Linked DNA regions of Solidesulfovibrio magneticus RS-1. Each later gene encodes a partner of the first gene's protein in a complex. Links are inferred from orthologs where the notes say so. Each region holds a gene or a part of one and is shown in the gene's direction. Other genes may lie near its edges.

Region 1 (14,406 bases):
GTGACCAGCACCGTGGAGTCGGTGGGGGCCACCTTGGCCAGCACGCGCAGGACCTCGGCAAGGCAAGCACTCTGCCCGACCATGCCGGAAAGGTTCAGTTCCATCTGGCCTCCGGAAGAAAGCGCCGCCAATCCGGGCGGTTTCCCCTGGTCTATAGCTTCGTTCCGGGGCTGTCAATTTACTGACAGGAAAAAGAACGGCGCATTCGGCGCACCGGCCAATTCCATCAGCGTTTTTTCAATATATACGGCTGTTGCAAGGCGCTGCCAGCCAAACGCCCGCGCGCCATTTAGGGACGCGAACCTAGACCCGCATGTCCAGCAGCGTGCCGAGCATCTGGTCCTGGCTGCGGATGGTCACGACGTTGGCCTCGAAGGCCCGGGAAGTCTGGATCATGTCCACGGTCTGCCGGGCCAGATCCACGTTGCTCGTCTCCACCAGCCCGGCCGAAGGCTCGTACACCCCGGCCTGGTTGTAGGCGCTGACGGATTCCGGCTGATAGCCGCCGGGCGAAGCGTCGCGCACGATGTCGGACACGCGCACGCCCTGCCCGTCCGGGCCGGTCTCCAGGCGGGCATCCTGGGACTTGTAGCCGTCGGTGTTGACGTTGGCCACGTTGTTGGCCGTGACCGCCATGGACGTGGAAAAAGCGCTGAGCGCCGACTGGGCGGCGGATATGGCGTCGGTCATGGGCTGCCCTCCCGTCCTTGGGATTGGGGTCCGTCCCTTCCACATAATGCAGCCCGGCCCCATGGGCAAGCGCCGCCAAGGCGCAAACCGGTTGAAGGCAGCCGCCCCCCATGCTAGAGCCGGCCATGCGCCTTCTCCCGCGCCTTGCCGCGCCCGGCCTCGGCCTGCTCCTTTGCGCCTGCCTCACGGCCTGTTACGATCCGCCAGAGTCGCCCGTGCGCTACGTCAACAAGCCCTATCTCTTCAGCTTCATCCCGCCCAAGGGCTGGACCGTCACCGAAGACAAAACCGAGGCCTGCCAGGTCTCCGTGGAAGCCCGCCATGGCGAGTGCCGCTTCTACGTCTGCGTCAGCGTTCGCCCCACGGAATTTTTGCCCACCACCTCGGATTTCGCCAACTGCGAACTGGTCAAGGCCTACGTCGCCGACACCCTCAAAGGCTTCAACGTCACCTGCCGCCCCACCACCATCCAAGGCCGGCGCAGCTACGACGCCATCTACCTGCGCCGGGTGGACGACGGCAACGGCGGCATCAAACTCCAACTCGTGCGCCAGACGTTTCTCTCGCGCGGCAAGATGCTCTACACGCTGACCTCCTACGTCTTCGGCCGCGACGAAGCCGAACTGCGCGCCCTGGCCCCGCCCTGCGACAACGACATCACCCGCGCCGAGGCCACGTTTTTTTTGCACCAGCCCGGGTCGTTTGAGCGGTGAATGCCTCCGGCGGCCAGGAGAGGCGCCGCCTCTCCTGGACCTCTCCGCTGGGGGCCTGAGGCCCCCAGCCCCCCCACATGTATTGACGAGCGGACGGCAAAGAGAACGGATGTGCGAGGATGAAAAAAGGGCCGCTCCAGGCATGGAGCGGCCCGCGTCGTTGAGACGCCGTGAAAAGCGGCGCTATTTCGGGATGAGGTCGCCGACATGCTTGTCGGCCGCGATCTCGATGACCGACACGCCCTTGAAGGCCAGGGCGTCGGCAAAGGCCTCGCGGATGGCGGCCGGCGTGTCGACCTTGGCCGTGGCCGCGCCGTAGCCCTTGCCCAGGGACACGATGTCCAGGCCCGGCAGATCCAGCCCCGGCACGCCCGGCGTCTCTTCCAGCCGGGCAAACGATTTGAGAATGCCGTACTCGTCGTTGCGAAGGACCACGTAGACCACGTGCGCCCCATGCTGCACGCCCGTCCAGATCGACTGCAACGAATACTGGAACGACCCGTCGCCGATGACGGCCACCACCGGCTTGCCCCGGCCCGAGGCCTTCTCGGCCAGGGCCAAGCCCACGGCAGCCGGCATCCCCCAGCCCAGGCCCCCAGAGGCCATGACAAAGGAGCTGTCCGGCTGCGTCACCACGCCCAGGGGCGTGGCCGCCAGATCGGCCATGTTCGAGGGCGACTCGTTGACCAGGATGCAGTCGCCGCCGACGATCACCTCCGAAAGGACGCCAAAAATCTGCCTGGGGGTCAGCGGCAACGGCGCGTCGTCGGGCACGGCGACCTTGGCCCGCTCCGGCCGGACCGGCCCCCGGGCCGGGCGCTTGGCGACAAGCGGCAAAAGCGCCTCCACGGCAAGCAAGCTGTCGGCAACCAGACTGTCGCCAACCACGGCCTTGCCAGCCTCGTAGGGGTCGTCAATAATCTGCAAAAGCTTGGCTCCGGCCGGCAGCGTCTCGCCGGCCACCCACGGATAGTAGCGAAAGACCGGCGCGCCCACGACCACCACGAGGTCATGCCCGGCCAGGGCCTTGCTAAGCGGCCCCACGGCCGGCGGCAACACCCCGGCATAGAGCGGATGGTTGTGGGGAAACGGCACGCGCTCGGTAAAGGGGCCAAGCCAGACCGGGGCCTGCACCGCCTCGGCCAGGGCGATGCCCTGTTCCCAGGCCTGGCTTCGCGACAGGTCCGCGCCGTAGACCAGCACGGGGTTCGCGCTGGCATTTATGCGCGCGGCGAATTCCGCGATGCGCGCCGGGTCCGGGGCGTGGCGCACCGAGACCGTGCGGTAGACGTCCACGGCGTCCATGTCCTTTTCCCAGTCGTCCAGGGGCAGGGACAAAAAGACCGGCCCCTGGGGCTGCTGCATGGCCATGGCGTAGGCGCGCATGAAGGCCCCGGGCACATCCTGGGGACGCTTGGGCTCATAGCTCCATTTCACCCAGGGTTTGGGCAGCATGGTCTCGTCGATGTTGGTGAGAAAGGGTTCGCCCAGGAGCATGTCGCGGGTCTGCTGGCCGGCGGTGATGATAAGCGGCGTCTTGTTGAGGTAGGCGGTGAGGATGCAGCCCATGGCGTTGCCCATGCCGGCCCCGGTGTGGACATTGACCAGCACGGGTTTGCCTAGCCCCTGGGCCAGGCCGTCGGCTATGCCGACCACGCTCGATTCCTGCAGGGCCAGGATATAGGTGAAATCGTCGGGAAAGTTCTTGAGGAAGGTTTCCTCGGTGGAGCCGGGGTTGCCGACCACGGTGGTAAGGCCAAGGCGTCTGAGCAGAGCAAAGGTGACGTCGCGCACTGTGGGCATGGGGCCTATCTCCCGGGTTGGAGTGACGGATGCGGCACGCGGCGGGAGTCCGCCGATTTCCCGGGATTGCCACCGGTCGGGGGGAAGGTCAAGGCGGACGGAGCCCCAAAACAAACGAGGCGGCCCGCCCGCGCCTACATCCTCGGTCCCAGGGGCGAGGCTCGGCCGGCCTGCTTGAGGTTGGCTTCCAGCACCTCGGCCAGCTGGTCGATGGAATGCGGCTTGGCCAGATAATCGTTCATGCCCAGGCGCAAGAACCGCTCACGGTCCTTTTCGCTGGCATAGGCCGTCAGCGCCACCACCGGGATGCGCTTGGACAGCCCCGGCACCTCGCCGTGGCGGATGTGGTGGGTGCACTCGATGCCGTCCATCACCGGCATCTGGATGTCCATGAGGATGATGTCGGCCTGCTCCCGGGACAACGTCTGCAAGGCTTCCTGGCCGTTTATCGCCTCCAGCACGTTGTAGCCCAGCCGCGAAAGCGCCCGGCCCGTGGTCAGGCGGTTGATGCGCTCGTCCTCCACCAGCAGCACCGTATACTCTTCGGGCGAAAACACCGGGTCCTCGCTGGCGTACACCACGGACTCGTCCCGGCACTCGAAATCCGTGAGGGAAAACGGGGCCGCGAAATAAAACGTGCTGCCCTTGCCCGGCGCGCTTTTGACCCAGATGCGCCCGCCAAGCAGCTGCACCAGATGCTTGGCGATGGACAGCCCAAGCCCGGCGCCGCTGACCCGCTTGGTCAGGTAGTGCTCGGCCAGCTCGAAATCCTCGAAAATCTTGCCCTGCAGTTCCTTGGCGATGCCGATGCCGGTGTCGCGCACCATGAACAGCACCGTGCGGTATTGGGCGGAAAACTTGAGACGCTCCGACCGGATAAGTTTGGCCCGAACCTCGATGGTTCCGTTCTTGGTGCATTTGAGCGCATTGTCGACCAGATTGGACAAAATCTGGCGCAGCCGGAACACGTCGCCCACCAGCCGCTCGGGAATGCGCGGATCAAGCCGCGTGAGAAACTGTACGTCGCGCACCTTGGCCCGCACGCCGTAGCTGCGGCTAAGCGACCCCAGCACCTCGCCCATGGAAAAGGTGGCCAGCACCGGTTCGATGGCCGCCGCGTCGATGTCGGCCAGCTCCAGCACGTTGTTGACGATGGACAAAAGCCGCTTGCCCGAATCCTCGACGATCTCCCACAACTCCCGCTCCTCGCCCCCGGCCGCTTCCTGCAGGGCCAGCTGGGCGGCCCCCATGATGCCGTTTAAGGGCGTGCGCAGCTCGTGGGTGATGTTGCCGAGAAACTGCGACTTGGCCTGGCTGGAGGAAAAGGCCAGCTCCCGTTCCCGGCGAAGCTGGTGCTCGGTTTCCTTAAGCGTTGTGATGTCCCGGGAATAGCTGGCCACGTACAGCACCTGGCCGGATGCGTCGGCGATGGGGCAAATGCTCACCTGATAGCAGGTTTCGCCGTAGCGCTCCTCATACCCGACGATGGCGTTGCGGGCCACGGCCTCGCGCAGCTTGTCACGCCGCGTCGCGGCCTGTTCCAGGGGCATGTGGCTGTACAGGCTCGCGCCCATGAGCGCGTCCACGGTCTGGCCCCGACGCCTTGCCGCCTCCTCGTTGAGCACCAGGATGTAGCCGTCCACGTCGGACAGGATGATGGAATCAAGGGTGGCGTCGAGCAGGGCCTTGAAGATGGCCTGGTTTTCCGCGAGCAGCTGTTGGGCCAAAACGATCTTGGTCACGTCCTCGCGGATGATGATGCCGCCGGAGACCCGGCCGCTTTCCATGACCGGAATGCCCCGGATGTTCTGGTAGGCGGACTGGCCGCCGCTGCAGGCGTCAACGTAGACGGCCTCAAGATGGACGGTTTCGCCGGAAAGGATGCGGTCGATCTCCCCGCCCATGGAGGAGCTGGTGATCCCGGGCATATCCTTGAGCTTTCGGCCAAGAAAAAAATCGCGGTCGCGCTTGCCCCGGGCAAAATTGGTCAAGTGCCAGTCGTTGACGAACGTAATGACGCCCTCGGCGTCGATGTGCATGATCGAAACCGGAGCGAGTTGTATGATCTGCTCGCAGTTGGCCGCAAGCGCTTCCTGACCGCCCATAGAGAATTGCATATCCTGTCGCCCGGCCAGCCGGCAAGGGCCATTGCATGCCTCGCACCAATTATCCGGATATTTCCTATCCGACAACGACTACCGGGCGTTACGGCCTTCGATGCCGGCAAAGGCGCTGTGATTGTGGATGGACTCGAAGCTTTCCACTTCCACCCGAAACCACGTCACCTTGGGATGCTCCCGCAAGGAACGGGCCACCTGGCGGGCCACATCCTCGACAAAGGTCGGATTGGCGAAGGCCTGTTCGGTGACGTGTTTCTCGTCCTCGCGTTTTAAAAGGGCGTAGACCGGCGACGAGCCGGCCGCTTCGGCGGTTTCGATGAGTTCCTCCAGCCACAGCAGCCCGGAAAACCGGCAGCGGATGGAGATGACCGCCCGCTGGCTGTGCGCCCCCTGATCGGAAATGGCCAGGGAACACGGGCACACGGTCATGACCGGCACGTCCACGCCCAGCGTCAGGCGAAACTTGTCGCCCTCGAACTCCCCCGAGACCAGACAGGCGTAGTCCATCAGGGCCGCGGCGCCGGTGGCCGGCGAGGCCTTGGACAAAAAATAGGGAAAACGCAGGGTCATGTGGGCGTTTTGGGCTTCCAGGCGGGCGCGCACGTCTTCGAGCAGGGCCTTGAAGGTGACAAGGTCGAGCTCGCCGGCAAAACCGGACAGGGCCTCCACGAACCGGCTCATGTGGGTGCCCTTGAACTGGGCCGGCAGGTCGACGGACAGCTCCACGTCGGCCACGGTGTGCTGGCGGCCGCGCGTGCGGTCGCGCACCAGAAGCGGCAGGCGGAAATTCTTGATGCCGACCCTATCGAGGTCGATGGGGACCTCGGGGGGTCCGCTTTGCACGTCTTGCATGGCCATGATGGCGTGTCTCCGGGAGGGATGTCCCGCACCTGGGCCGCCATGGCGTCTGGCGCGGGGGAGGCGTTTCCTACGCCGGGCGGACGCCCCTGTAAAGCCGGCGGCAGGCCGTCCTGCCCTTCCGGCTGGCATCGGCCGGAAAACGAAGCCGGCCGGGAACGCCTTTATGTCTCGTTCCTGAAAAAGACGTTGGTGTTTTTCAGGAAAAACAAGGAATTTACTCTGTCATCCGCAAAACGCCGCCAGCGGTTATACGGACGCGCCGCTAGACGATCTCCTGGCCGGTGGTGGCCAGGGTCAGCTTGCCGTACTTGACGCCGCGCGTGGAAATGAGCTTTTGCGACAGCCGCTGCACGGCCTCGCCCGGCCCCTTGAGCACCAGCGCTTCCAGACAGTTGTGGTGGTCGAGATGCACGTGCATGGACGACAGGATCACGTCGTGCTGCTCGTGCTGGGTCTCAATGAGCCGTTGGGCCAGATCGGAGGTGTGGTGGTCGTAGACCAGGGTCAGCACGCCGGCCACTTCCTTGTCCGATTGCTCCCATTCCTTTTGCACCAAAACGCCCCGGATGAGGTCGCGAATGGCTTCGGAACGGGTCTGATAGCTCTTTTCGTCGCACAGCGCGTCGAACTTCTCCAGAAGTTCGGAATTGAGCGACACGCCAAAGCGGATGGTCTGTCCCATGCGCCCTCTCCTGGTGCCGTGTCTTCGAAGAAAGCCTACGCCTTCTTCGAGGACACCATCGTTGAATCATTGTTTTTTCTTAAAAAATACTGACGTATTTTTTAAGGACGCAACACTAGGGTCTGATTTCGTAGAGGCTGATGGTGCTGCGGCAAGAGGCCACGGCCACCGATTCCTCATGCAGCCGGGCGACGGCAAAGCCGTCGGCGGCAAGCCTGTCCCACACGCCCCGCGACACCTCGCGCCAGGGTTCGGCCAGCACGACGCGGCCGCCCGGAGCCAGGCAGGAGCGGAAAATCGCGGTCAGCGGCTCGTAAAACCGCGTCTCGTATAAAATGTCGCTGCCCCACATGAGGTCGAAAACGCCGGGGACAAGGGCCGGGGCGCGCCAGTCCATGACGGCGAAGGTCGCCGGCAAACCGTTTTCCCGGGCATTGCGCAAGCCATGGGCCACGGCCGCCGGCTCGTGGTCCACGCCCAGCACCCGTGCCCCGGCCGCCGCCCCGGCCATGGCCGATAGCCCCATGCCGCAGCCGAGGTCCAGGCCGCGCTTGCCGGCCAGTTCGTCGGGCCGGGACTCCAGCCAGGCAGCCAAAAGCAGGCTGGCCGGCCACAGCTCGGCCCAGTAGGGCATCCGCTCGTCGGCCCCGAAGCCGTCCTGGCCAAGGCCTTCCCACAGCGACTCCATGTCCGCCTCGCGCCACAAGACGTATTCGCGGCCGGGCAGCGGCAGGCGCATGCGGCCGTCCACCCATTGGGGCGCGGCGGCCCACTGGGGCAGGATCGGTCCGGGGACGGCAATTCTGTTCACGAATGAGCTTCCTTACAAGTCAAAAACGCGCCATGACGCATCTTCCGTGTTACCGTGATTCACGAAAATGCGCAACCCGGGGCACGCCCGACGATTCTTCGGCAGCAAACCGAAGCATTGCCCCGACGCCGCTTGCCCCAGGCCTGTCAACGCGCTATTTGACGGCCAGCCCGTCGCGGCCTGTCGCGGGCGGGCCTAAGACCGATCATCACGCCAGGGAGAAGCGCCATGCAAAAGGATCTACTCTATTCCAAGTCCCATGAATGGGCTCGCGTCGAGGACGAAATCGCGGTGGTCGGCATCACCGACTTCGCCCAGGAACAACTCGGCGACATCACCTTTGTGGAACTGCCGGCCGTAGGCGACACCGTCGAGGCCGGCCGGGAAATGGGCTCCGTGGAGTCCGTCAAGGCGGCCAGCGAACTCTACAGCCCGGTCAGCGGCGAGGTCATCGAGGTCAACGAGGAGCTGGAAAACGCTCCCGAAAAGGTCAATTCCGATCCTTACGGCGAAGGCTGGCTGATCCGCGTGCGGCTCACCGACGAACCCGCCGGCTTGCTGTCGCCCGAGGAGTACGAGGAACTGGCCAAGGCCGAGCACTAAAATCGGAGCGCCCCATGCCCTATATCCCCCACACCCCGGCGGAAATCCGGGAGATGCTCGACGCCGTCGGCGCGCCCGACGTCGATGCCCTGTTTGCCGAAATCCCGGCCGCGCTGCGCCCCCAGAGCTTCGATCTGGCCAAGGGAGCCACGGAAATGGCCGTGCGCGCCGCCATGGAGAAGCTCTCGGCCAAAAACCGCACCGATCTGACGAGCTTTCTCGGCGGCGGCTTCTACGACCACTACGTCCCGGCCGCCTCGGACCTGCTGCTGTCGCGCGGGGAATTCTACACCGCTTACACGCCCTATCAGCCCGAGGCCTCCCAGGGGACGCTGCAAGCCATCTTCGAGTACCAGACCGCGGTGTGCCGGCTCATGGACATGGAGTGCTCCAACGCCGGCGTCTACGACGGCGGCACAGCCCTCTACGAGGCCCTGATGATGGCCGTGCGCCACACCCGGCGCAAAAAGGCCGTGGTCAGCGAGACGGTCAGCCCCATCTACCGCATCGTGCTGGCCACCTACACCAAAAATCTCCACCTCGATCTGGTCGTCGTGCCCCATAAAAACGGCCTGGACGACTTCGAGGCCCTGACAGCCGCCGTGGACGGCGACACCGCCGCCATCGTCGTGCAAAATCCCAATTTCTTCGGCAGTGTCCAGGACTTCACCGCCCTGTTCGACCACGCCCGGGAAAAGGGCGCGGTGTCGGTCATCTCCTGCTACCCGGTGCTCCAGACGGTGCTCAAAACCCCCGGAGCCATGGGCGCGGACATCGCCACGGCCGAAGGCCAGAGCCTGGGCCTGCCGCTGTCGTTTGGCGGCCCCTACCTCGGCATCATGACCTGCAAGAAAAGCCTCGTGCGCCAGATGCCCGGCCGCATCGCCGGCCGCACCAAGGACGCCGCCGGCCGCACCGGCTACGTGCTGACCCTGCAAGCCCGCGAACAGCACATCCGCCGCCAGAAGGCCACGTCCAACATCTGCTCCAACCAGGCCCTGTGCGCCCTGCGCGCGCTCATTAATCTCTGCCTCACCGGCAACGAGGGTCTCTCCCGCCAGGCCGCCCGGTCCATCGAAAACGCCAACTACGCCGCCTGGAAGCTCGGCGCCATCCCTGGCGTCAAGCTGCTGAACGAAGCGCCCTTTGGCAACGAATTCGCGGCCGTGTTCCCGGTAAACGCCAAGCAGGTGGCCCGCATGCTCATGGACGGCGGCATCGTGCCGGGCTTCCCCTTGGGCCGCTACTACCAGGGACTGGAAAACGCGCTCCTTATTTGCTGCACCGAAAAGCACGACCGCGCCGACATCGACCGCCTGGCCCGGCGGCTGGAGAACGCCTTATGAGCACCGTCTTTTCCAAATCCGTTCCCGGCCGCGAAGGCGTGTGGCCCGAAGCGCCCAAGACCGATCCCGTCGACTTCATCCCCCAGCATCTGCTGCGCGAGGGCGACGCCGGCCTGCCGTCCCTGTCCGAGCTCGACGTGGTGCGCCACTTCACGGCCCTGTCGCGCAAGAACTACGGCGTGGACTCCAACTTCTATCCGTTGGGGTCGTGCACCATGAAGTACAACCCCAAGTTCACGGAAGAAGTGGCCGCCCTGCCCGGCTTCTCGCGCCTGCATCCGCTGACCCCCCAGCTCCCGGGCGGCGGCGACATGTCGGCCGGCTGCCTGGAGGTCATGTATGAGACCGAGCGCTGCCTGTGCGAGATCACCGGCATGGCCGCCTTTACCCTGCACCCCATGGCCGGAGCCCACGGCGAACTGACCGGCGCGCTCATGATGGCCGCCTACCACGCCGACAAGGGCCACAAAAAGACCAAGATCATCTGCCCGGATTCGGCCCACGGCACCAACCCCGCCTCGGCCGCCATCGCCGGCTTTGAGGTCGTGACCATCGAATCGAAAGACGGCATCATCGACCCGGCCGCCCTGGCCGCCGTCATCGACGACGAGACCGCCGGGGTCATGATGACCGTGCCCAACACCCTTGGCCTTTTCGAGCGCCATCTGCCCGAGATCGTGGCCCTTTGCCGCAAAGTGGACGCGCTGCTCTATTACGACGGAGCCAACCTCAACGCCATCCTCGGCAAACTGCGGGTGGGCGACGCCGGCTTCGACGTGGTCCACATCAACCTGCACAAGACCTTTGCCACGCCCCACGGCGGCGGCGGCCCCGGGGCGGGGCCGGTGGGCGTGTCCGAACGCCTGATCCCGTATCTCCCCGTCTCGCGGGTGCAAAAGGACGAGGCCGGACGGTTCTCCTTAAGCTACGACCATCCCAAGTCCATCGGCTACGTGGCCCCGTTTTACGGCAACTTCGGGGTGGTGCTCAAAGCCTACGCCTACATCCTGCGCCTGGGCCGCGAGGGGCTGATTCGCGTGTCCGAGTCGGCGGTGCTGGCCGCCAACTACCTGCGCGCCCGGCTGGCCGAGGCCATCGAGGTGCCGTACAATCGCATCTGCATGCACGAATTCGTGGCCTCGGCCGCGAAGCTGGCGGCCGAGAAAAACGTGCGCGCCCTGGACATCGCCAAGGCGCTTTTGGACAAGGGCTACCACGCCCCCACCATCTACTTCCCGCTCATCGTCAAGGAAGCGCTCATGTTCGAGCCCACCGAAACCGAGAGCAAGGACACCCTGGACCAGTTCGTGGCCGATCTGCTGGACATCCTGGCCCAGGCCGAAACCGATCCCGAGGCCGTGCGCGCCTGTCCCACCACCCTGCCCGTGGGCCGGCTGGACGAGACCTACGCCGCCCGGGCCATGGAGATCACCGATGACCTCTAGCAAGCGGCTGGTGGTGGTCGGGGCCGGCCCCGGCGGCTACGAGGCCGCCCTGGCCGGCGCGGCCGCCGGGCTTGACGTGACGCTCATCGAGCGCGGCAAGCTTGGCGGAGCCTGCCTCAACTGGGGCTGCATCCCCACCAAGCACCTGCTGGCCGCCACCCTGGCCGTGGAGTGCCTGACCGCCCAGGCCAAGCAGAAGCTGGCCTCGGGCACGGTCACGCCTGATCTGGCCGCTGTCCAGGCCAAGAAAAAAAAGCTCCTGTCCGCCACCCACAACGCCATGGCCGCGCATCTGGGCAAGGTCGGCGTGCGGCTGGTCACGGGCAACCTCACCGCCGTGGCCACCGGTTCGGCCGAGGTGTCGGGCGGCGGGAGCGTGGAACACATCCCGTTTGACAGCCTTATTCTGGCCCTGGGATCGCGGCCGGCCGCCTTCCCCGGGGTCAAGCCCGACGGCAAGGCCGTGCTCGGCGTCGCGCCGGTGCTGGACTTCGAGGCCGCCCCGGAGAGCTTTGTCATTGTCGGAGCCGGGGCCATCGGCCTGGAAATCGCCACCATCTACCACCGCCTGGGGACCAAGGTGACCCTGGTCGACGCCGCGCCGCGTCTGGCCCCGGCTGAGGACCCGGACGTGTCCAAGGTCGTGGCCCAGGTGATGCGCCGCGCCGGCATCGACGCCCGGCCCGGGGTCAAGGTGGAAAGCCTGGTCACCGACGAGAACGGCCGGGCCAGGCTCACCCTGGCCGGCGGCGAGACCGTCGTGGCCGACAAGGCGCTTGTGGCCATCGGCCGCTTCGCCGCCACCATCGTGCCGGGACTGGCCGAATGCGGGGCCATGTTCGCTGACGACAACCCCAACCGGGCTTGGCTGCGCACCGACGACACCCTGCAAACCGCGCCCGGCATCTATGCCGTGGGCGACTGCAACGGCCGGGTGCTGCTGGCCCACGCCGCGTCGAGCCAGGGCGTCTACGCCGCCCGCCACGCCGCCGGCCTGGAGCCCGGACCCTACGCGCCGGGTCCCATCCCCGGCTGCTATTACGGTTCGCCCGAGATCATGCGGGTGGGGGCCATCGCCGCGCCCGGAGACACGATCTCCGAAGCGCCTTTCGTGGCCAACCCCATCGCCCAGGCCCATGCCGACACCGCCGGCTTCGCCCGGGTGGTCTGGAAGGACGGCCAGGTGGCCGGCATCACCGCCGTGGGCCATGGAGCCTCGACCATGGGCACCCTGGCCACGGTCATGGTGGCCCAGGCCTGGACGCGTGAGCAAGCCGAGGCCCTGGTTTTCCCCCATCCGGGGCTCGACGAGACCCTCAAGGCCGCCCTGCTCGGTGAAATGAAGGTCAAGGCCTAACATCCGGGGAACATTCCTTAATAAGGAGTGTTCCCCGGAGCCCTTTTCCAGAGTTTTTCAGAGACAACATCAGCTCCCTGCCCTTCTTCGGTCCTTGGACCTTCACCCAACCGGCAACAGGAATCGGGACCATGCTGCACCATCCTTTCGCCTCCCATGCCCAGGAAGCGGCCGGCCTCTCCCGCCGCGCCGTGCTCAAGGCCGGCCTCGTCGGGGCTTGCACCCTGCTGACCCCGTGCGCCGCCTGGGCCGCCACCAAAAAAGAGCACCCGGCCGACCCCAAGGCCGCGCCCAGAACACCCCCAGGCCCGGCCCCGGCCACGCCCGAACCCGGCTACTACATGGCCAACAAGGCCAAATTCATCGCCGACTTCAAGGGCGTGTGCGGCGGCGCGGAAAAATGGATGGCCGCCCGCATCCCCGCGCCCACGGCCAAGGCCGCCGCCGACGACGCCCTGCGCCGCTTCGAACTGCTGCTGCCGACCCTGCCCGACCTGGGCGGCACAGCCAACCGCAACCAGCCGTTTATCACCATGGCCGGCTGGCTCACCGCCCTGTGCCAGGCCATGCGCGAAAAAGGCATGACCGCCAAGGACTCCGGCCGGCTGCTCTACGACCTCTACGCCGCCGACTGGGCCAGCGTGCCGCCGGCCAAAGCCCAGGCCATGGGCGCGGCCCTTTTCACCCCGGCCGCCCAGGAATCCATCAAGCTCTGGGCCGAAACCACCCAGAAACGCCTGCTGCCTGGCGACTGGGTCGTGCGTTACGTCGCCCCGGACAAAACCTTCGACGTCGGCTACGACTACCTCGAATGCGGCGCGTGCAAATACTTCAAGGCCCAAGGCGTGGCCGAGGTCGCGCCCTACTACTGCCTAAACGACTTCCTGGCCTCCCGGGCCCAGGGCACGGGACTCTCCCGCCAGCATACCATCGCCCAGGGCGACCCGCTGTGCGACTTCCGCTACAAACGCGGCCGGCCCGTCACCCAGGACTGGAACACCGAAACGCCAAAGTTTAAGTTAAGTTAAGGGGGGAGAGGGAGAGGAAGATGCCTCCGGCGGCCGGGGGGCTAAGCCCCCCGGACCCCCTACATGGAGAAAAGGGTAAGGGGGGCGGTTCGGAGCGGCTCTCTGGCTTGTTGTGCAGTAAAAGGGAAAAAGCTGCTGTTCCTGTTGTTGCCGGGGGTTCGTTGGGTGTTCGTTTAAAAGATATGGGATTTTAGAGTGATATGAGCGTTACGCACACAAAATTGATTCTGGCCTCGGCCTCGCCGCGCCGCCGCGAACTGCTGGCCCTGGCCGGTGTTCCCTTTGACATCGTCGTCAGCCCGGCCCAGGAGCCGGCCCCGGACGTCAACGAACATCCCGCCGCCTACGCCGCCCGCATGGCCCGACTCAAGGCCGCCGCCGTGGCCGAAGCGCACCCTGAGGCCGTGGTCCTTGGCGCGGATTCCGTGGTGGCCGTGGGCGAGACCATCCTCGGCAAACCGGCCGACGCCGCCGACGCCATGCGCATGTTGCGGCTGCTCTCGGGCCGCGGCCATCAGGTGGTGACCGGCTGCGCCCTCTTCGCCCCCGGCCGGGAACCCGAGATTTTCACGGTCGCCACCGAAGTCACCATGGGCGTGGTGCCGGATGATCGCTTGGCCGCCTATGTCGCCACCGGCGAACCCATGGACAAGGCCGGCGCTTACGCCATCCAGGGCGGCGCGGCGGCCTTTGTCACCACCATTTGCGGCTCATATACCAATGTCGTGGGATTGCCCCTGGCGGAAGTCGTAGAAATTTTGAGCGTTTGGGGAGTTGCCGTTCCAGCAACACGTTGAAAAGCCTGAGGACTGCATCTTGAAGTTCTACAGATCCATCTGCAGCGCCACTGCCGTTTTATTCGTTTTTTTAGCTCTGCGCTTACTGTTGACGCCAGTCACGTTCGCCGCGAGCCTGGGGTTGGAACCATCGGCCGCCACGTCCGTGCT
Region 2 (14,187 bases), 2.3 Mb from region 1 along the record:
GCCTCGGTGCGCGCGATGACCCGCTCGAAATTCTTCTGATAGGCGGCAACGGCCAGGGCGAACACCCCGGCCAGCAACAGTCCGCGCGCCAGCCGCTCCGAGGAGGACCGGCCGCGCGGGACGAAAAACAGCCGCTTCATGACGCGCTCGGGCCGTCCCCGGCCACCCGGCCGTCGCGGATGTGGACCACCCGGCCGCAGCGCTCGGCCAGCCCCGGATCGTGGGTGACGAGAATGAGCGTCATGCCGTCGGACAGGGAAAACAGCAGTTCCATGACCATCTGGCCGGTCTCGCCGTCGAGGTTGCCAGTGGGTTCGTCGGCCAGAAGCAGGCGCGGACGCGGGGCCAGGGCCCGGGCCAGGGCCACCCGCTGCTGCTCGCCGCCGGACAGCTCGGCCGGGAAATGGCCGCGCCGCTGCGACAGCCCCACGGCGTCCAGGGCCTGGGCCGCCCGGTCGAAGGCGTCGGCCCGGCCGGCGAACTCCAGCGGCAGGGCCACGTTTTCCAGCGCCGTCATGGCCGGCACGAGGTGGAAGGCCTGGAACACGATGCCCACGTTGTCGCGGCGAAAGCGGGCCAGCGCGTCCTCGCCCATGGCCGTCAGGTCCTGTCCGGCCACGGTCACCGTGCCGGAGGTGGGAGCGAGCAGTCCGGCCATGAGCATTAAAAGCGTGGTCTTGCCCGCGCCCGAAGGCCCCATCACCGCCGCCACTTCGCCGGCGGCGGCGGCAAAGTCCACCCCGCGCAGGATGTTGACCCCGCCGGCCTGGCTTTGTAACGTCAGCCGCACATCGGACAAGGAAATCATGCACGCCTCCAACATCCCCACAGCGGGCGCGCCGCGCCCCGTGCCGTCCCCGGCAGGATACCAGCTTGCCCGGAAAAGACAAACCGCGCCGGTTTGCCTGGCCCTGGCCCTGGCCCTGGCTCTGGCCGTTCTTGGAGTTTTCATGCCGCAGACCGCCCCGGCCGCAACCCTGGCCGCCCTGGGCGACAGCCTCACCGCCGGCTGGGGACTGCCCGCCGCCGACGCCTACCCGGCCAAGCTCGCCCGCGCCCTGGCCGCGCGCGGCTATGACGTGGACATCCTCAATTTCGGCATCTCCGGCGACACCACCGCCGGCGGTCTGGCCCGCCTCGACGCGGTGCTGGCCGCCAAACCGGCCGGCGTCATCCTGGAACTCGGGGCCAACGACATGCTGCGCGGCCTGCCCACGGCCGTGCCCCGGGACAACCTCGACGCCATCCTGGCCCGGCTCAAGGCGGCCGGCATCCCGGTCCTGCTCTGCGGCATCCAGGCCATGCGCAACTACGGCCTGGGCTACGCCCGCGACCTCGACGCCGTCTACGCCGAGCTGAGCAAGAAATACGACGCCGTGCTCTACCCGTCCTTTCTCGACGGCGTCACCGGCGTTCCCGGCCTGACCATGCCCGACGGCCTGCATCCCACCGCCGCCGGAGTGGACGAAATGGTGCGGCGCAGCCTGCCCGCCGTGGAAACCTTTCTCTCGCGCCTGGGCGTGCGCCCGGCCGGCGCGCCGTAACCGCCATGCCCGCCCTTTTAGTCGACGTCGGCAACACCAACATCAAGTTCGGCCTGGCCGAGGCCGGCGGCCTGCTGTCGTCCTTTGCCCTGCCCACCGACCGCAGCGCCACCCCGGACAGCCTGGGTCTGGCCCTGGCCTCGGCGTTGCCCTTTCACGGCTGCCGGCCGGCCGACATCGAGGCCGCCGTGGCCTCCAGCGTGGTGCCGCCGCTTAATCCCATCATCGAACACGCCATTTCGCGCTATCTCGGCGTGCGGCTGCGCTTCGTGCCCACGGACATCCCCATACCGCTCAAAAACCTCTACGGCCGGCCCCACGAAGTCGGGGCCGACCGGCTGGTCACGGCCTTTGCCGGCCGCCGGGCCGTGGGCGCGGCCTCGGTCATCGTGGTGGATTTCGGCACGGCCACCAATTTCGACTGCGTCCAGGACGACGCGTTCCTGGGCGGGCTCATCTGCCCGGGCCTCATGACGTCGCTGTCCGGACTGGTCAGCAAGACAGCCAAGCTGCCCCACGTGGCCCTGGACCCGGGCGACGGGGCGCTGTCCATCGGCCGCTCCACCACGGACTGCATCAACCAGGGCTTTGTCTTCGGCTTTGCCGACATGGTGACGGGCGTCACCGCCCGCCTCAAGGCCCACCTCGGCGGCGACGTCCACGTGCTGGCCACGGGCGGTTTTGCCGAGAAACTCGCCCCCATCTGTCCGGTCATCCGCGACGTGCGGCCGGAACTGTTGCTCGAAGGGTTGCGGCAATTGTGGCTGGCCTCAAGCCGGCCGGGAGGCCGGAAATGACGATACTGCCGGAGATTCTCGGCTGCTACCAGTCCGAGAAGCGCGAGAAGATGGGCGGCCAGGGCGGTTCCGGACGCGGTTTTGTCCAGCGCATCGACTGGCTGGCCATGAAGCTCGGGCCGGCCCGCATCGTCATCTTTCCCCTGGACGAAAAACATCTGCCCATGCCCCTGCAAAAGATCGTCACGCCGGAAGAATTCCTGCGCCATTTCGTGCCGGCCCCGCTGCTCTACAGCGAGCGCATCGCCCCGGCCGCCTTGGTGCTGGCCAGGCTGCTGCGCGACGTCGGGCCGGGCCTGGACCACAAAACCCTGCCCCCGCCCGAACAGGCCCTTTTCCTGGTCATCCTGGCCGCCCTGGCCGCCGCCGGCCGGCCCGACTCCGGCGAGGACGCCCTGGCTGTGCTCCAAAGCAGCGGCGCGGCCACGGCCGAAGGCCAAAAGCTCGCCATAAACGCCTTTGGCATAAGCCTTCGCAAAAGCGGCGATTTCGACGGCGCGGCCAACTACTACCGCAAGGCCCTGGAGCTTTCCCCCCACGACGAACGCCTGATGTTCAACCTCGCCCGCACCCTCTACGAAAAAGGCGACGCCGCCGGCTGCCGGACGCTCCTGGAAAAGGCCGTGGCCGCCGACCCGGACTTCGCCGAGGCCAAGGCCTTCCTGCGCTACCTGGCCCGCCACGCCAAACCGGCCGGCGTCGAAGACTTCCCGGACATCACGATCTGACGAAGCCTGGGCGACATTCCCGATCCCCCCGCCGCCTCCGGCATTTTGCCCGACCCCGGGGCTTATAAATCGTTTGGAATTGCGCTACAGCCAACAGTGTCGGGCCACGCGGCCCGCCTTCCACGCACACAACGCCAAACCCCATACTTTCAAGGAGACCATCATGAGCACCATAGCGGCCGTTTGGGCCAGGGAAATCCTCGATTCGCGCGGCAATCCCACCGTCGAGGTGGAGGTCACCCTGGAATCCGGCGCGTCCGGCCGGGCCGCCGTCCCCTCGGGCGCGTCCACCGGCTCCCGCGAAGCCCTGGAAATGCGCGACCAGGACGCCTCCCGTTACGCCGGCAAAGGCGTCACCAAGGCCGTGGAGAACGTCCAGGGCGAACTGGCCGACACCGTCATCGGCATGGACGCCCTGCAGCAGGTGGCCATCGACAACCTCATGATCGACACCGACGGCACCGAGAACAAATCGCGCCTGGGCGCCAACGCCATCCTCGGCGTGTCCCTGGCCGTGTGCCGCGCCGCCTCCAACTTCCTGGGGCTGCCGCTGTACCAGTACATCGGCGGCATCAACTCCAAGGTGCTGCCCGTGCCCATGATGAACATCATCAACGGTGGCGCGCACGCTCCCAACAACCTGGACATCCAGGAATTCATGATCATTCCCCTTGGCGCGCGCACCTTTGCCGACGCCCTGCGCATGGGCGCCGAGACCTTCCACACCCTCAAAAAGATCCTGGCCGCCGACGGCCACATGACCGCCGTGGGCGACGAGGGCGGCTTTGCCCCCAACCTCAAGAGCCACGACGAAGCCTTCAAATACATCATCAAGGCCATCGAGGAATCCGGCTACCGCCCGGGTTCGGAAATCTCCCTGGCCATCGACGCCGCCGCCTCGGAATTCTATAAGAACGGCAAATACGTGCTCACCGGCGAGAACCTCTCCCTGTCCTCGACCGAAATGGTCGATTACTTGGGCGGCTTCGTCGAGCGCTATCCGCTGATCTCCATCGAGGACGGCCTGGCCGAGTCCGACTGGCCGGGCTGGAAGACGCTTACGCTGAACCTCGGCGAACGCATCCAGCTCGTTGGCGACGACATCTTCGTCACCAATCCCGACATCCTGGCCGAAGGCATCGACCAGGGCGTGGCCAACTCCATCCTCATCAAGCTCAACCAGATCGGCACCGTCACCGAGACCCTGGACACCATCGAGATGGCCAAACAGGCCGCCTACACCACGGTGGTCTCCCACCGCTCGGGCGAGACCGAGGACAGCTTCATCGCCGACCTGTCCGTGGCCGTCAACGCCGGCCAGATCAAGACCGGCTCGCTGTGCCGCTCCGACCGCCTGGCCAAGTACAACCAGCTGCTGCGCATCGAGGAAGAGCTGGAAGATATGGCCATCTACTACGGCCCGGTCATGGCCGGCCAGTGGTACGAAGAAGAGCCCGAAGGCGACGAAGAGTAGAGAAGAAAAGAAGAGAAAGACGAAGACTGCCTCCGGCGGCCGGGAGGGGCTAAGCCCCTCCCGGACCCTCCCTGAAAGGGGGAAAGGGGCCAGGCGGGGCTTCGTGAGACGCCCTGGGAACCAGTGAGGGTTTCCAGGGCGTTTTTGCTTTTGCTGGCCGCTTCGGCCAGTGGAAACCCTTTCTGCCACGCTGCCGCCCGCCGTCCCAGCCTCGCCCCCCCCTTTACCCCATGTCAGGGGTCCGGGGGGCTGAGCCCCCCGGCCGCCGGAGGCCTCTTCCTCCTCGCCTTTCCACCTCGCATCAGTAGACGACGCCCGCCTGCCCGGTTAAGAGTGTCGCCGTGACGTCGGCGGCTGGGGCCGCTGTTGACCGCTTTCCAAGGAGATTTCGCCATGCTGCTTATTGACGGCAAGAAAGTCGCGGCCGAATTGCGCCAGCGCGTGAAAAACGACGTGGACGCCCTGGTGCGCCAGCACGGGCGCGCCCCGCATCTGGCCGTCATCCTCGTTGGCGAGGACCCGGCTTCCCAGATTTACGTCCGCTACAAGGAAAAGGCCTGCGAGGAAGTGGGCTTCGTTTCCCGCATCTGGCGGCTCGACGGCGGCATCGGCCAGTGCGCCCTGGAGAAGCTCATCACCGAACTGTCCAGCAGCGAGGACATTGACGGCATCCTGCTCCAGCTGCCTCTGCCCAAGGGTTTGGACGCCCAGCGCTGTCTGGCCCTGGTCGATCCCAAAAAGGACGTGGACGGCTTCCATCCCGAAAACGTCGGGCGGCTGTCCATCGGGTTGCCCTGCCTCAAGCCGTGCACGCCGTTTGGAGTCATCAAGCTTCTGGAATATTACGGCCTTTCCCCGGCCGGCAAGCGGGCGGTGGTCATCGGGCGCAGCAACATCGTGGGCAAGCCCATGGCCATGCTGCTCTCTGCCGCCTCGCCTTTCGGCAACGCCACGGTGACGGTGTGCCATTCGCGCACGCCGGACCTGGCCGCCGTGGTGCGCGAGGCCGACTTCATCGTGCCGGCCATCGGCAAGCCCAAGCTCATCACCCGCGACATGGTCAAGCCCGGCGCGGTCATCGTGGACGTGGGCATGAACCGCCTGCCTGACGGCAAGCTGTGCGGCGACGTGGACTACGACAACCTCACCGACGTGGCTTCGGCCATGACGCCGGTGCCCGGCGGCGTCGGCCCCATGACCATCGCCACGCTCATGAGCAACACCGTGGAGGCCTACCGCTGGCGTCGCCAGCCCCCAGATTGCCCGATCTAGGCCCCAAGGGCGCGCGTGATATACCACCGGCCGTCCATCCCCCCTTTCAGGGAGGGTCCGGGAGGGGGTTACCCCCTCCCGGCCGCCGGAGGCATTCTTCTCTTCCTCCTTGGCCTCTCCGCCCCAGACCCTCGCGCCGCGTCCACGAGAAGCAACAGCGAAAAACCAGTAATTTTTCTTAAAAAATACTCTCGTATTTTTTAAGGGACGCGCCGCCATGCTGTCACTCGCCTCGATACCGCATTTCGCCAGAAACGCCCGCAGATTCCGGGAAATCGCCGGGGTGCTGGCGCGTTACGGCCTGGCCGAGTTTCTGGCCGCCACGGACCCGGCGTTTTTAAAAGACCTGCTGGTCAGCCCGTCGGGGGCCAGTCTGGCGACGCTGAAGCGTGAGGAACGGCTGCGGCTGGCCCTGACCGAGCTTGGGGGCACGGCCATCAAGCTTGGCCAGATACTCAGCACCCGGGCCGACCTCGTGGGGCCGGAGGTGGCGGCGGAACTGTCCAGACTGCGGGCCGACACCGAACCCGATGCGCCCGAGGCGGTGGAGCGCACGATCCGCGAGGCGCTTGGCGCGCCGGTGGAAGAACTCTTCGAGGGCTTTGATCCCGTGCCCATGGCCAGCGCCTCCATTGGCCAGGTGCATCGGGCCAGGCTGCCGGACGGCACGGCGGTGGTGGTCAAGGTGCGCCATGCCGGCATCGAGGAGCGGGTGCGGGCCGATCTCGACATCCTCATGGGCCTGGCCGAACTGGCCGAGCGGGGGGTGGTGGAGCTGCGGCTGTATCAACCCCTGGCCGTGGCCGCCGAGATGCGCCGCACCATCCTGCGGGAACTCGATTTCGTGCGCGAGGAGCGCAATCTGCGCCATTTCGCGGCCAATTTCGCTTCCGAGCCGGGCGTGGCCTTTCCGCGCCCCTATCCCGAGCGCTGCGCCCGGGAAGTGCTGACCATGGAAGAGCTGGTCGGGGAGCCGCTGTCGCGTCTGGCCGGGGAGCTTTCGCCCGAGGCCGCGGCCCGGCGCACGGCCATGGCCAAGCTTGCCGCCGACGTGTTCCTGGAGATGATTTTCCGCGACAACTTCTTCCATGCCGACCCGCATCCCGGCAATCTGCTGGTGCTGCCCGGCGACAGGCTGGGCATCCTGGACTGCGGCATGGTCGGGCGCATCGACGAGCGCACCCGGCGGGCCATGGAGGACGCGCTTTTGGCCGTGGCCGAGGGCGACGCCGAGGGGCTGACCGAACAGGTCATGCGCATCGGCCGGCTGCCGCCGGGCCTGGACCGGGCGGCGCTTAGGGCCGACATTGAGGATTTCGTGGCCGATTACGCCAGCCAGGAGCTTGGCGCGTTCGACCTGGGCGGGGCCATGGCCGACGTGGCCGCCATCGTGCGCCGCCACGGCATCCTGCTGCCGCCGGTGGTGGCCCATCTCATCAAAGTCTTTGTGGTGCTGGAAGGCGCGTCGCGAACGCTCTCCCCGGGCTTTTCGCTCATTGACGTCATCGCGCCCTACGCCGGCAAGATCATCGCCCGTCGGCTTTCGCCCGGGGCGCTTTTCACCCGCGCCCGGCGCAGCTGGCGCGACTGGAACGCCCTGGTCGAGAGTTTCCCCCGCGACGCCGCCGAGATCCTGCGCCGCGCCCGCGAGGGCCGGCTCGACGTGCACCTCGTCCACCGGGGCCTGGACGCCACCATAAACCGCCTGGTCTACGGCATCGTCACGGCGGCGCTGTTTCTCGGCTCCTGCCAGGTGCTGGCCAGCCGCGTGCCGCCGCTCGTCTTCGGCATCTCGCTCTTCGGGGCGCTCGGGTGCGCCGCCGCCGTGCTGCTCGGCCTACGGCTCCTTCGCGCCGTCAAACGCTCCGGCGAACTTGGCCCCGATTCCTGACAACCGCCAGCCGCAAAGGATCTGCCGTGCGCGCCATTTTGCTTGAGACCACCGATCCGGCCGTTAATCTCGCCACCGAGGAGTGGCTGCTCAAAAACGCCGCTACCGACGTGTTCATGCTGTGGCGCAACGCCCCGGCCGTCATTGTCGGGCGCAACCAGAACACCCGCGCCCAGATCGACGAAGCCTTCGTGCGGGAGCGGGGCATCCCGGTGGTGCGCCGTTTAAGCGGCGGCGGCGCGGTCTTCCATGATCTGGGCAACGTCAATTTCACGTTCATCAGCCTCGGCGGCGGGGCCATGGACTTTAGGGGCTTCACCGCCCCGATCCTGGCGGCGGTGGCGGCCCTGGGCGTGCAATGCGCCTTCGAGGGACGCAACGACCTGACCATCGAGGGCCAAAAATTTTCCGGCAACGCCCAGCACGTCTGGCGCGACCGGGTGCTGCACCACGGCACCCTGCTCTTTGACGCCGACGTCTCCCATCTGACCGGGGCGCTACGGGTCGATCCCGAAAAATACCGCGACAAGGCCGTCAAAAGCGTGGAAAAGCGCGTCACCAACATCGCCGCCCACCTGCCCGCGCCCATGGCCGTGACCGACTTCATGGGCCACGTCATGGGGCATGTCTGCCCGGGCGCGGCCCCGGGCGACTTGGCGCTGGCCCCGGACGAGGCCGCCGGCGCGGCCGGGCTGGCCGAGAGCCGCTACCGGACCTACGACTGGAATTTCGGGGCCTCGCCGGCCTACGGCTTCACCCGGACGCGCCGCACGCCCGGCGGGCTCATCGAGGCCCATCTGGACGTCAAAGGCGGCGTCATCCTTGCGGCGCGGCTTCTGGGCGACTATTTCGGCCGGCGCGACGTGGCCGAGCTGGAAGCGGCGCTGGCCGGCTGCCGCCACGACCGCGACGCCCTGGCCGAACGCTTGGGCGGGGTGGAGCTGGGCGAGTATCTGCTGGGCGTGGGCGTGGAGGATTTGGTGGAATGTTTGTTTTAGGGGGTGGGGGAAAGAGGAAAGAATGCCTCCGGCGGCTGGGGGCCTGAGGCCCCCAGACCCCCCAAGTGGGAAAATGATAAAGGGGGTTGCGAGGCCGGTCAGACGTCTTGCGCGGGCGGGGACGCAGCCCCAGGCGTAGCGTCGCCAATGGCTGCCGTGGCCGCCTGGCGGCGGGCCGCCTTGGCCAGCTTGGCCGCGATGAGAAAACCGGAGTTGAGCGCCAGACAACGCTCGGCCGCCTCCACCGCGCCGTCGTACTCCTCCAGTTCGTAGAGCACCCGGCCGAGATTAAACAACAGGTTCTCGTCGTTTTCGCTGACGGCCAGGGCTTTCTCGTAATACGACTTGGCCAGGGCCAGCAGCCCGGCCTTGCGCATCCGAATGCCGAATTCGTTGAACAAAAACTTGTTTTCCGGGCCAAAGGCCAGCTCGATGCCCATGATCTTGTCGAAAATGTCGCGGGCGTCGTCGAGCTTGCCGCCGGACAGGTAGGCGTTGCCCAGGCCGAAGATGGCGCGCAGGTTCTCGGCGTCGTAGGCCAGGGCTTTCTGGAAGGATTCCTCGGCCCGCTCCAGCCGGCCGGCCTCCAGATGTTTCTCGCCCCGCTCCAGCTCGGCCTGCATGGCTTCCATGCGCGGCTTGACCAGATTGTAGTACATGAGCGGCTCGGGCTTGAACTTCTGGAGGAATTCCTCCTCAGTGATCGGCGTGACCTCGCCGCTGGGCACGCTGTTGCCGTTTAAGGCCTGCACGCTGATGCCCGCCTCAGGTGTTTTTTCGGCGTAATAATAGATCGCGCGTTCAGCGCTCTGCGTGGTGCCGCCAAACCCTGTCTTGTAGGTTTCCCGCACCGATACGGCCACGGCGAAACGTTTGGCCCCGATTTTTCCCGTCATGGCGTCGTACAGCCCTCCCTGACGTTGGTGCGCTTGGCCTGCGCTCGAGCACACAGGGGCAGGATAGTCCATTTCACCGCTGAAAGCATCCTCTTTGCGTCGGAATAAACGCCCTCAAGACGGGTTTGGAACAACGCAAACCGGAAAAATTTCAGGGCCTAAGGGAGAAAAGGAACAATTTTTCCTTGCCAGCCACTGACCGGTTCGTTATCGTTTTCCATGTTCGCTCAAACCCGTGACGACTTCGCGTGTGGTGCGTGACCGTCCTCCCCGTGTTTGCGCGGCGAGACTCTAACGGAGTCTGGAATACGAGTGCGCAACGCCTGCCATACCTTTCTTCGCCGTCCCGACGGACAGGCGCACTCCAACTGTCAGGCCTTCACGGCCCTTGGGCCGATGGGTTTGTCCTGGGGAGGAGCGTAGCCGGCGGGTAGCCCTCCTCCGTCCACGCTTCGCGTTCGCTGACGTCAACCGTTTTGGGAGTCCGTGTCTCATGTCCAAAAACATCTATGTTGGCAACCTGCCCTTCCGCACCACCGAGGAAAGCGTCCGTGACCTGTTTGGCCGTTACGGCCCCGTCCAGTCCGTCAAACTGATTTCCGACCGCGAGACCGGCAAACCGCGCGGCTTCGGATTCGTGGAGATGGACGACGACGCCGCCGCTGACGAAGCCATCCGGGCCCTGGACGGCGCCGAGTTCGAAGGCCGTAGCCTCAAGGTCAACGAGGCCAAGCCCCGCGCTCCGCGTCCCCCCCGCCGCCCGGCCTGGTAAACGACCGGCGCAACATCTTTCCTCCCGGGACCGGCTCGTCCGGCCCCGGGAGTTTTATTCTCCTTTGCCGGCTGGCCCTTTTCTTGCTCGCCTGCCCCCACCCTCCCGGAGGCAACCATGCGCGTCAAATATCTGATCATCGGAGCCGGCCCAACGGGCCTTGGCGCGGCCAACCGCCTGGCCGAACTCGGCGAAAACGATTTCCTCGTCCTGGAACGCCATCCCTATCCCGGCGGCCTGGCCGCCAGCTTCACCGATGCCGCCGGCTACACCTGGGACGTGGGCGGACACGTCGTTTTCTCCCACTACAAAGCCTTCGACAAGCTCCTCGATGAACTGCTTGGCGACGAGGTCCTGCGCCACCAGCGTGAATCCTGGATTCGCCTGGCCGGAACCTTCGTTCCCTACCCCTTCCAAAACAACATCCGCCGACTGCCCCCGGATCTCGTTTGGGAATGCGTCGAAGGGCTGCTGGCCGCCGGCCGCGACGCCGCAGCCGGAGTCCACCCCGATGCGCCGGCCAACTTCCGGGAATGGATAGACCGGGTGTTCGGCCCGGGCATCGCGCGGCTGTTCATGGTCCCCTACAATTTCAAGGTCTGGGCCCATCCGGCCACGGCCATGTCCCACCGCTGGATCGGCGAGCGCGTCTCGGTGGTGGACGCCGGGCGGGTGGTCAAAAACATCATCTACGGCACGGACGACGTGGCCTGGGGTCCCAACAACACCTTCAGCTTTCCCCTGCGCGGCGGCACGGGCGAGATCTTCCGCCGCCTGGCCCGTCGTTTCGCCGACCGGCTGCGCCTGGGCGAAGCCTGCCGCCGGGTCGATCCGGCCGAAAAGACCGTGCTCACCGCTTCTGGCGACGTCATCGTCTACGACCATCTGCTGACCACCGGCCCCCTGGACCGTTTCGTGGCCGACCAGCTGGAAGGGGCCAGCCCGGCCATGATCGAGGCGGCCGGACGGCTCAAGCACAGCGGCTCGGTCATCCACGGCCTGGGCTTTGCCGGCGCGCCCCCGGACCCGCGCTGCTGGATGTATTTCCCGGAAGCCGACTGCCCCTTCTACCGGGTCACCAATTTCCACAACTATTCGCCCTTAAACACCCCCGATCCCGACGGCATGATCCCGCGCAGCCGGGCGTTCATGACCGAGACGAGCTTTTCCGCCCACAAGCCGGCCGACTTCGCCGGCCTGGAGCGGGCCACCGTGGACGGCCTGGTCGCCACAACGCTTCTGGCTCCGGCCGACGTCGCCGGCCAGAACGCCTCCTGGGAGATGCGGGTGGACTACGCCTACCCCATACCCTGCCTGGAGCGCGACGCCGCCCTGGCCGTGCTCCAGCCGGCCCTGGAGTGCCTGGGCATCCAGTCCCGTGGACGCTTCGGCGGCTGGAAATACGAGGTCGGCAACATGGACCACTCCATCATGCAGGGCATCGAATGGGCCCAGCGGCACGTCCTGGGACAACCGGAAACCGTCTACACGCTTTAACAACCTGCCTCCGACGGCTGGGGGCCTGAGGCCCCCAGCCCCCCCACATGGAGAAATGTTTAGAGGGGGTTCGGCGAGGGTTGGCGCTTTGTCGGCCGGAAAGCCCAAAGACCGTCGATGACGCTTGACGGAAAACACCGTTGCCCCGGCGCGTCGGCCAGCCGAGGACGGCAGGTGTTTCCCCGGGCCATGTCCCGTCGGGCCGCTGGCCGGTTGACGTCGCCGGCCCGATCTGAAACACCTTCGCGGGCGGGCGCGTCCCGCCTGAAGGAGATGCCATGACCGCCACAGCCACAAGCGGCTGCCCCGTTTTCGCTGGCCGCCGCGACCGCTTGCGCGCCGCCCTGGCCGCCATGGGCCACGACGCCCTGCTCGTGTCCCACGCCGCCAACCGCTTCTATTTAAGCGGCTTCGAACTCCACGATCCCCAGTGCAACGAGAGCGCCGGCTATCTCGTGGTCACGGCCGACGGCGACGACTATCTCTTCACCGACGCCCGCTACCGCGACGCTGCCTTGCGCCTGTGGCCGGAACAAAACCTCTGCATCTACGGGGCCGGGCGCTACGCCGCCATCACGGATTTTCTCAAGGCCCGGGGCGTGACTCGCCTGGGATTCGAGCCGGCCAGCCTGTCCTTCGACGTCCACGGCCGACTGTCCGCGCTGATGCCCATGACACCCGTGGCCCTGGCCGTGGAACCGCTGCGACTGCGCAAGGACGCCGCCGAGATCGCCCGGATGCGCCGCTCGGCCGCCATCAACCACGGCGTCATGGCCAGCCTGCCGGACATTCTCCTGCCCGGACGCACCGAGGCCCAGGCCGCCTGGGAGATCGAAAAACGCTTCCGCGACCTCGGAGCCTCCGAGCTGGCCTTTGCCCCCATCGTGGCCGTGGACGCCAACGCCGCCCTGCCCCATGCCATCCCCGGGGAGACCGTCATCGCCGACGGCTGTCTGGTCCTGGTGGACGTGGGCGGCCGGGCCGACGACTACTGCTCGGACCAGACCCGCACCGTCTGGGTCGGGGCCAAGCCCCCGGCGCGCTTCACCGAGATGCTCGCCCGCGTCCAGACCGCCCAGGCCGCCGTGCTGGAGCGCATCGGCCCGGGCATGGCCTGCCGCGAGGCCTATGCCCTGGCCCGGGAGGTCTTTGCCCGGGAAGGCGTGGCCGAACGCTTCACCCATTCCCTGGGCCACGGCATCGGCCTGGAGACCCACGAAGGCCCAAGCCTCAACCCCTCGGCCGAGAGCGTGCTGGAACCGGGCATGGTCGTCACCGTGGAGCCGGGCCTGTACTATCCCGAATGGGGCGGTGCGCGTTGGGAACACATGGCCCTTATCACCGAAACCGGACGCGACATCCTGTGAGCCGGCGCAGAAGGCCGCCCCGGCGGCGTCGCCATCCCGTGCCGACCGGTTCGGCCCGGCTGTATGTGCGCCTGGCCTCGGCCAACGTGTCGCTGTTGACGTTTTTTCTCCAGGCCGAGGACAATCTGGCCCTGCCCACGGTGGTGGACCGGTTCGCCGCCGTGGTGCGCCTGATCTACAGCCCGGACGAGGCCGGCCGGGTGGAAACGTTTTTGCGCGACTTCACCGCCGTCTGCCCCGAAGCCGCCGTGTGCCTGCGGCCCTGACGCGCCCTTCCCCCTTGCGCTTTTCCGCCCAACGGCTATCCTCAATCAGCTAAAAATGAAACCGTCGGCCCCTGTCCCCGGATACGCCATGGAACCAGCCACCGCACCCCCTCGCCTGCTGCTTGTCGACGACAACCGCGACAATCTGGCCCTGATTCGCCTCTACCTGGAAAGCGACCATTACCGCATCGACGAGGCCGAGAACGGCGTCCAGGCCGTGGAGCTGTTCGCCGCCGCGCCCTATGATCTGGTGCTCATGGACTTGGAGATGCCTGTGGTGGACGGCTACGAAGCCACCCGACGCATCCGGGCGCTGGAACGGCAGCGAGGAGCCGTCCCCACGCCCATCCTGGCCCTGACCGCCCATGCCCTGGATGAACACCGGCTGCTTTGCCAGCAAGCCGGATTCACCGATTTTCTGGCCAAGCCCGTGCGCAAGGCGGCCGTGCTGCGCACCCTGCTCCACTATCTCGGGCCGGAAGGCGAGTCCGCCGAACCGACCAAGCCCCGGCCCCCCAACACCGACGCCCCAAACCCTGGCCGATTGGCCGCCCTGCTGCCTCTCTTTTACGACTTGGCCAGCCAGACCTTGGATGCGGCCCGCACCGCCCTGGACCAGGGCGACCTGGACCAAGCCCGCCGCCAGAGCCACAAACTCAAAGGGTCGGCCGGCTCTTACGGCTTC

The links.
Region 2: the proteins of gcvH (region 1) and DMR_RS05305 are in contact, whole or in part, in a crystal structure (PDB 3A7A), measured with the Escherichia coli proteins. The link is inferred for Solidesulfovibrio magneticus RS-1 from one-to-one orthologs.

Annotation. Positions count from the first base shown.
Region 1 is NC_012796.1:3,591,071-3,605,476, forward strand. The notes cover bases 6,624-9,595. They hold gcvH (glycine cleavage system protein GcvH), read left to right. Parts: upstream 6,624-7,908; coding sequence 7,909-8,283; downstream 8,284-9,595. Other genes in these bases: nikR (nickel-responsive transcriptional regulator NikR), read right to left, coding at 6,624-6,869; DMR_RS15215 (class I SAM-dependent methyltransferase), read right to left, coding at 6,985-7,680; gcvPA (aminomethyl-transferring glycine dehydrogenase subunit GcvPA), read left to right, coding at 8,298-9,595. In the rest of the region: DMR_RS15180 (sigma-54 interaction domain-containing protein), read right to left, coding at 1-104; DMR_RS15185 (flagellar basal body rod protein FlgC), read right to left, coding at 304-690; DMR_RS15190 (hypothetical protein), read left to right, coding at 816-1,403; mdlC (benzoylformate decarboxylase), read right to left, coding at 1,587-3,206; DMR_RS15200 (PAS domain-containing sensor histidine kinase), read right to left, coding at 3,341-5,323; GTP cyclohydrolase FolE2, read right to left, coding at 5,402-6,178; more of nikR, read right to left, coding at 6,450-6,623; more of gcvPA, read left to right, coding at 9,596-9,629; aminomethyl-transferring glycine dehydrogenase subunit GcvPB, read left to right, coding at 9,626-11,074; DMR_RS15235 (dihydrolipoyl dehydrogenase family protein), read left to right, coding at 11,064-12,431; DMR_RS15240 (L-2-amino-thiazoline-4-carboxylic acid hydrolase), read left to right, coding at 12,563-13,459; DMR_RS15245 (Maf family protein), read left to right, coding at 13,660-14,256; DMR_RS15250 (hypothetical protein), read left to right, coding at 14,276-14,406. UniProt on the Escherichia coli protein: The glycine cleavage system catalyzes the degradation of glycine. The H protein shuttles the methylamine group of glycine from the P protein to the T protein.
Region 2 is NC_012796.1:1,277,926-1,292,112, reverse strand. Bases 6,966-9,718 are described here. They hold DMR_RS05305 (lipoate--protein ligase), read left to right. Parts: upstream 6,966-7,732; coding sequence 7,733-8,704; downstream 8,705-9,718. Other genes in these bases: DMR_RS05300 (tetratricopeptide repeat protein), read right to left, coding at 8,803-9,600; DMR_RS05310 (ABC1 kinase family protein), read left to right, coding at 6,966-7,706. Also shown: DMR_RS05345 (hypothetical protein), read right to left, coding at 1-140; DMR_RS05340 (ABC transporter ATP-binding protein), read right to left, coding at 137-808; DMR_RS05335 (arylesterase), read left to right, coding at 807-1,544; DMR_RS05330 (type III pantothenate kinase), read left to right, coding at 1,550-2,341; DMR_RS05325 (tetratricopeptide repeat protein), read left to right, coding at 2,338-3,069; eno (phosphopyruvate hydratase), read left to right, coding at 3,233-4,543; bifunctional methylenetetrahydrofolate dehydrogenase/methenyltetrahydrofolate cyclohydrolase FolD, read left to right, coding at 4,937-5,815; more of DMR_RS05310, read left to right, coding at 6,033-6,965; DMR_RS05295 (RNA recognition motif domain-containing protein), read left to right, coding at 10,094-10,372; DMR_RS05290 (protoporphyrinogen/coproporphyrinogen oxidase), read left to right, coding at 10,490-11,869; DMR_RS05285 (M24 family metallopeptidase), read left to right, coding at 12,148-13,236; DMR_RS05280 (DUF4911 domain-containing protein), read left to right, coding at 13,275-13,502; DMR_RS05275 (response regulator), read left to right, coding at 13,591-14,187. UniProt on the Escherichia coli protein: Catalyzes both the ATP-dependent activation of exogenously supplied lipoate to lipoyl-AMP and the transfer of the activated lipoyl onto the lipoyl domains of lipoate-dependent enzymes.